3 regions of the Rossellomorea sp. NRS-1567 genome follow, and region 1 is predicted to be linked to each of the others. Evidence: riboswitches for the same ligand, from Rfam matches in the RefSeq annotation. Region 1 holds a riboswitch; each other region holds the start of a gene.
The links. Region 1 has a riboswitch for lysine ahead of ACIFOD_RS19395 (aspartate kinase). Riboswitches for the same ligand answer to the same signal wherever they lie in the genome.

Region 1 (2,276 bases):
CGGAAAGCCTGCGAAGAATGAGTATCGAAAGTATAAGATTAAAACCGTGAAAGGCCCTGATGATTATGAATCCATGAGGGAGGTCGTTCGCAGACGGTATACGAGAGTTCTAAAAGATGGTCTTCCTTTACCGGATCTCATTATAATCGATGGGGGGAAAGGGCAGATTGAAGCGGCGAGGGATGTCATTGAGAATGAGTTGGGGTTGGATATCCCGCTTGGCGGCCTTGCGAAAGACGATAAGCATCAGACGTCGGAACTGCTGTATGGGAATCCATTGCAAATCGTCCCTCTTGGAAAGAGAAGCCAGGAATTCTACTTGCTGCAGCGGATCCAGGATGAAGTCCACCGATTTGCCATCACCTTCCACAGACAGCTCAGAGGAAAAAGCGCCTTCCAGTCCACCCTTGACGACATTGACGGCATCGGACCGAAACGAAAAAAACAGCTTCTTAAACACTTTGGCTCCATGAAGAAAATGAAAGAAGCGACGGTGGAGGAATTTATTGAAATAGGGATTCCGGAAGCTGTTGCTAAGGTATTAGTCGAAAAATTGAAGTAGGTAATAGTAGAAACAAGGAAGTATGTGCTTTCTTTTGATTGAGCTCATATTTAAAAGAGTGTTGTTTTTATAATGGTTTTGAAGTAACTTGTTGACTATGATAGTTGATTGTAGCGGAAGGTGCTCGACTCCTGCGGGAATAGCGGGAAAGTTGAGACCCCGCAGGGCGAAGCCCGAGGAGGCTCAACTCACGCCCCGCGGAAAGCGAGCACCTGGAGCGGAAATCAACCACTACTCGCTCCTGCAAATTGGCAATAAAAACTAGGATGTAAATCAATAATAATATGAATTTATTTTCAAAATGTGCATTGAATCACAATTTTTTGTATGCTATAATTAACGAAAATTTATAACATTATCACTTTTTAAAGTGGTGATAGAGGTGCGAACTTCAAAAGTACAGGTAAAGAGGAGTATGAGCTCTGTTGAGATGCCTGGAAAGGGGAGATTCGCCGAAGTGGTCTTAGTCTCATGCCGATTCCGCTGGTTCTACGTTTAAGAAATGTAGGATTGTCAAGATGATTCAATCTTGGAGAGCTATCTCACAATGCCCATGAACCTATTTAGTATGTTCTGCTGTATGTTCATTAAGCAATGAGATATTATTCTCATTGCTTTTTTTATTATCCAGCGCAGGTGATGAACCTGTTCCATGAACGTTTAGGATGATTGTGATTGTACTCTTCACCATCAAAAAATGAGTCTTAACGAAGCACTCGATTGAGAAAGAGGGAGAAGCTGTGAGTATTATTGTTCAAAAATTCGGTGGGACTTCAGTAGGTTCTGTGGAAAGAATTCAAAATGTTGCGTCAAGAATCGCAGAAGAAAAAGAAAGAGGAAATGATGTTGTGGTCGTCGTATCCGCCATGGGGAAAACGACTGATACACTCGTTGGATTGGCAAGGGAGATTACATCGCAACCAAGTAAGAGAGAAATGGATATGCTTCTTTCTACAGGAGAGCAGGTCACCATTTCGCTTCTCACGATGGCCCTGATTCAATCCGGACATGATGCCATCTCATTCACAGGCTGGCAGGCAGGGATCGAGACGGAATCCGTTCACAGCAATGCAAGGATCACCAATATTCATACTGAAAAGATGATGAGTCACCTTCAATCGGGAAGAGTGGTGATCGTAGCAGGATTCCAAGGGATGACTGAAGCGGGGGAAATTACAACTCTCGGACGTGGCGGGTCGGATACAACCGCCGTTGCAATCGCGGCTGCCTTGAAAGCAGAACGCTGTGATATTTATACAGATGTAGACGGGGTATACACAACGGACCCGCGTTATATTAAAGGGGCAAGAAAGTTACCGTCCATTTCCTATGATGAAATGTTGGAACTGGCTAATTTAGGGGCTGGCGTCCTGCATCCACGGGCAGTGGAATTTGCCAAGAATTATCAAATTCCGTTAGAGGTCAGATCCAGTATTGAAAAAGTTGAAGGAACGTATATTGAGGAGGAAGCAAGCATGGAACAAAACCTGATCGTGAGAGGCGTAGCCTTTGAAGGGGAAATCACCCGTGTAACTGTATTTGGACTGGGAAACGCATTAACGGGACTATCTTCAGTGTTTACCACCTTAGCCCAAAATCACCTGAATGTAGATATTATCATTCAGAGCCAGACCGATCAGAATACGACCAATTTATCATTCTCTATTAAAGAACAAGACCTGGAGGAAACCCTTGCTGTTCTGGAACGGAACAA
Region 2 (2,276 bases), on a different contig from region 1:
GACCCGTGATTCCCCATCCTTTACAAACACAACGGCCGGGCGGGGGATACGGTTATAATTGCTCGCCATGGAATACCCGTAGGCTCCTGTACTGAACACCGCCAGTATATCTCCGTAATTCGTAGGCGGAAGCATCAGATCCCAAATCAGCATGTCACCGGATTCGCAGCATTTCCCGGCGATGCTCACAAGCTCCGTGCATTCCTCTTGTGGACGGTTGGCCAGGACCGCATGGTATTTTGCCTGGTAGAGGGCGGGGCGGATATTATCCGTCATTCCCCCGTCAATCGCTACATATGTGCGCACATCAGGAATGATTTTCTTTGAACCAACCTTATACAAGGTAGTTCCCGCTTCTGCCACCATACTTCGACCCGGCTCCACCCATACTTCAGGGAGTGGATATTCATTTTTGACAAAATAGTTTTTTACACTATCCGTTATCCCTTTGACATAGGTCGGAATCGGCAAAGGCTGGTCTTCTTCGGTGTACCGGACACCAAATCCACCACCGATATTCAGCACCGGCATCGTTACGTCCAAATCAATCCGGATCCGCTGCATGAAATCAGCCAATACCTGGATCGCCTGATCAAAGCCTTCCCGTTCAAAAATTTGGGATCCGATATGGGAATGGAGGCCGAGCAATGAGAAGTATGGCTTTCTGATTGCAAGCTGAATCGCAGTGGCCGCCTGTCCGTTTGAAATGCTGAATCCGAATTTCGAATCCTCCTGTCCCGTCGTGATGTATTCATGGGTATGGGCTTCCACGCCCGGTGTGACCCTGATCAGGATCTGAACCTCTTGCTCCCGCTCTTTTGCCAGGTCATGCAGCAGTTCAAGTTCGAGGAAACTATCGACGACAAAGCATCCAATTTCAGCTTCAAGAGCCATTAGCAGCTCCTCTTCGGACTTGTTGTTCCCGTGAAAATGGATGCGTGCTGCCGGGAAGCCTGCCTCCAATGCCGTATACAATTCCCCGCCTGAGACAACATCCAGGGATAGGTTTTCTTGTTCCGCCAGGCGCACCATTTCTTTACAAAGAAACGCTTTACTCGCATAGGCCACCTGGTACTGCAATCCACTTTCCTTAAATGCCTCCCGGAACAATTTCGCATTTCCGCGGATCATTCCTTCATCGTATACCATTAAAGGCGTCCCATAGGTTTCGACCAACTCACCCGTACTCATACCACCGATTTCAAGATCCCCACTTACATTCACATCAACTGTACTCATATCCTAAACTCCTTTAGACTCTCTAAAAAACACAAAAAACCGTATGAAGCAGATGCTCATACGGTTATTCATCAAAGTTTACGGAAACAAGATGAAGACAATGTATTAACATCTCTTCAATAGTGCTCCACAACTTTTGCATTGTGACAGTCCAACATTTCTTCAATGCTGGCCCAACAAAAAATAGAATTGGCTATTTTCTGCTTCGGCGATCTGCCTTTCCCAACTTATCCCGGAATCCATTATTCTCAAAGAAGGTACTCATCATGCTCGCGCCTCTATTATCAGAGAGTGACGTATTATTTTGTTTGAATTACTATACCATTCTCTTGAAAAGGTTGTCAATTGGTTTTTGGGAGAAATCCCTGGGTACAAGGGGATTTCTTGTACCCTTTATTTCAGCTTGATTTCGAACGGTTTCATCTCAATCGGCTTATCATTACTACTTAAGGTCGCGAATGGGACGATCAGTGAGTAATCCTCGAGGCTTGCATCCTTAGGTAATGTAAAAGTGGATCGAAAACGCAGGCCATCCCTATCCACTGTCTTCGTATGAGCACTTCTGATCATATGCTCCAACATCTCATTATAATCCAGTTCATCCTTGGCACTTCGTTTAATATCTTCGGATGGGATCACCTGAACGAATTGAGCAAAATTCTCCAAAATGTCAAATCGGAACTGTTCTTCTTTGATGTTATCGATGGTGAAATCCACGGTCACTTCCCCTTTAACTTTTTGAATATCTTTCACCATGACCTGATAACCGAAACGTGGACTCTTCACTTGAAATGGAATCGATGTTTTCAATGAATGGAGGGCATCTTCATCCATGCGCTCCATGTCTGCCTGTACTTTCAGCGAATGCGCCTTGTCATTGAGTTTACTCGTAAAGAGCTCTCTTACCGTCTTTTGTATTTTCCCATCTATCTCTTTGATATGGAGTACCTCTTCACTGGACTTTGACAGCCTGTTCCCAAGATTATCAAACACGATCAGGTCTACCGTATCCTTCCGTGACTCCACCGTATACGTAT
Region 3 (2,276 bases), on a different contig from region 1:
AGATGGACAGGAAATACAAACGCCTTATACCATGGATTTAAGTACGGAATTAGATAAGGTAATTACCGGATTTGATCCGGATTATGAACCCCAATCTCTTAAAATTAAATAATTTTTTTGCGTTAAACCCCTCTTACTTTGCATACAAATAGCTTGTAAGGGGGGATTTTTTTGTCAAAGTTTAAAACATACAAACCCCGAAGAGGAGGGCCGCTGCCTTTTCGTTATGTGATGATCATCACGATTCTATTCTTTATGATTTCGACTGGATTCGGATTGTGGATCATTAACAAAGGTTTGAAACCGACACTGCTTGCGTATGCTGAAACTCAAACCAGCAGGATCGGTACGTTGGTTATTAATAAAGCGATAAACAAAAAAATTGCCGATGTTCTTGATATTTCGGATATAACCGAGGAAGTAAAGAATACAGAAGGCGACATTGTTTCATTTAAATATAATACTCAAACCATCAATCGGGTTCAGGCAGAAATCACCAACTTAGTTCAGCAAAACCTTCAAGAAGCAGAAGAAGGAAATTTAGAAAACCTTGAATTTATTACCGAAGTGGAAATTGATGAAGGGAAGTCTAAAGCAGCGAAAGGGATTACTTACTCGGTGCCTCTTGGTCAAGCGACCAACAACGTGTTACTCGGTAACCTTGGGCCAAAAGTGCCGATTCGCTTTCATTCCATCGGAGATGTCCGTTCTGATATTAAAACTACGGTAGAGCAATTTGGGATTAATAATGCTGTTGTGAAAGTGTTTGTCGAGCTGGAAGTCAATGTCCAGATCATCATTCCATTTGCAACGAAAACCGAAACCATCAAGCAGGATATCCTGGTTGCCATGGGTACCGTTCACCTGGATGTACCGCAGTTTTATAACAATGGAGGAGGGGAATCCAGTCCTTCCATTGAAATTCCCACAAATTAGTCAGGAAAAAAAGTTGTCAAAAGAATGATAGTTTGTTATATTAATAAAGAAAATTTTATAACACACCACATCATCAGTCCGATGGGGTAGAGGCGCAGAGTTCAAGAGTAAGCTGTTTGAGAATGACAACTGTGAGAACAGATGAAAGGGAACTTTTGCCGAAGTAATTATGCATGTCGAATGTGTATTTGCTGGGGTTATCTTGAAGAAGGATAACACTGTCATTATAGGGGAATCTCTATAATGGGGAGCTACAGATCGTGATGGAGCACTTAAATTACTTACTAAGGTAATGATAGCTTCTCTATCGTTGCCTTTTTTTATTATCCTCTATCATGCTACGATGGTTCCCCCCTATCAAATAGGAGGAGGACATTATGGAAAACACGATTTACTCACTATTACCACCCCTTTTAGCCATTCTTATGGTTATACTTACGAGACGGGTTCTACTTTCACTGGGAGTAGGAATCGTTGCGTCTGCCTTTCTGTTAGCAGATTTCTCAATTTCGAAAACATTCAGCTTTATGTGGGACGCCTTTAAAGGCATCTTTGTCGCAGATGGAGCACTCAACACCTGGAATGTCTATATTATTTTCTTCTTACTCATTCTAGGAGTCATCACAGCATTTGTGAATATTTCCGGCGGTAGCCGCGCATTCGGTGAATGGGCGATGAAACGAGTGAAAACGAGAAAAGGGGCGCAGCTTCTTGCAGCCGTTTTAGGTATCATAATTTTTATTGATGACTATTTTAACGCCCTTGCCGTTGGACAGGTTTCGAGACCCATTACGGATCGTCACAAAATTTCACGTGCGAAACTGGCCTATATCATCGACTCGACATCGGCACCCATTTGTGTCGTTTCACCAATCTCAAGTTGGGGAGCGTACATCATCGGTATTATCGGTTCGATTCTGGCTACACACAGTATCACAGAGTACACAGCATTTTCAGCCTTCGTTCAAATGATTCCGATGAACCTTTATGTCTGGGCAGCTGTCCTGCTTGTCATCATGGTTGCTGCTAAAGGCCTGGACTTTGGAAAGATGAAAGAGCATGAAGTCAGAGCCCTTGAAACGGGAGCCCTTTATGATCCTGAAAAAGAGATTCCAGGCGAATTGAAGAATGATCTGCCTGTCAGCTCGAAAGGATCAGTAGGTGATCTTGTCTGGCCAATCGTAGCTCTTGTTATCGGTACGATTGGAATGATGCTCTGGACAGGATATCAAGCAGTTGGATCTTTTGACATCCTGCCGATTTTTGAAAATACAGATGTAACGAAATCATTATTATATGGTGGGTTATTCGGTCTCCTTGTTGCACTGATCTTCTTCCTT

Region 2: it holds a riboswitch for lysine, as region 1 does, so the genes downstream of both, lysA (diaminopimelate decarboxylase) here and ACIFOD_RS19395 (aspartate kinase) in region 1, are expected to answer to the same signal.
Region 3: it holds a riboswitch for lysine, as region 1 does, so the genes downstream of both, ACIFOD_RS07325 (Na+/H+ antiporter NhaC family protein) here and ACIFOD_RS19395 (aspartate kinase) in region 1, are expected to answer to the same signal.

The regions. Positions count from the first base shown of each region.
Region 1 is NZ_JBITPL010000026.1:29,800-32,075, reverse strand. Features, by position in the region: gene uvrC (excinuclease ABC subunit UvrC) at 1-562, shown strand, start outside; lysine riboswitch at 932-1,110, shown strand; gene ACIFOD_RS19395 (aspartate kinase) at 1,303-2,276, shown strand, end outside.
Region 2 is NZ_JBITPL010000019.1:223,902-226,177, forward strand. Features, by position in the region: gene lysA (diaminopimelate decarboxylase) at 1-1,239, opposite strand, end outside; lysine riboswitch at 1,352-1,528, opposite strand; gene ACIFOD_RS16125 (DUF4179 domain-containing protein) at 1,633-2,276, opposite strand, start outside.
Region 3 is NZ_JBITPL010000012.1:5,263-7,538, forward strand. Features, by position in the region: gene ACIFOD_RS07315 (HD-GYP domain-containing protein) at 1-112, shown strand, start outside; gene yunB (sporulation protein YunB) at 172-936, shown strand; lysine riboswitch at 1,016-1,198, shown strand; gene ACIFOD_RS07325 (Na+/H+ antiporter NhaC family protein) at 1,314-2,276, shown strand, end outside.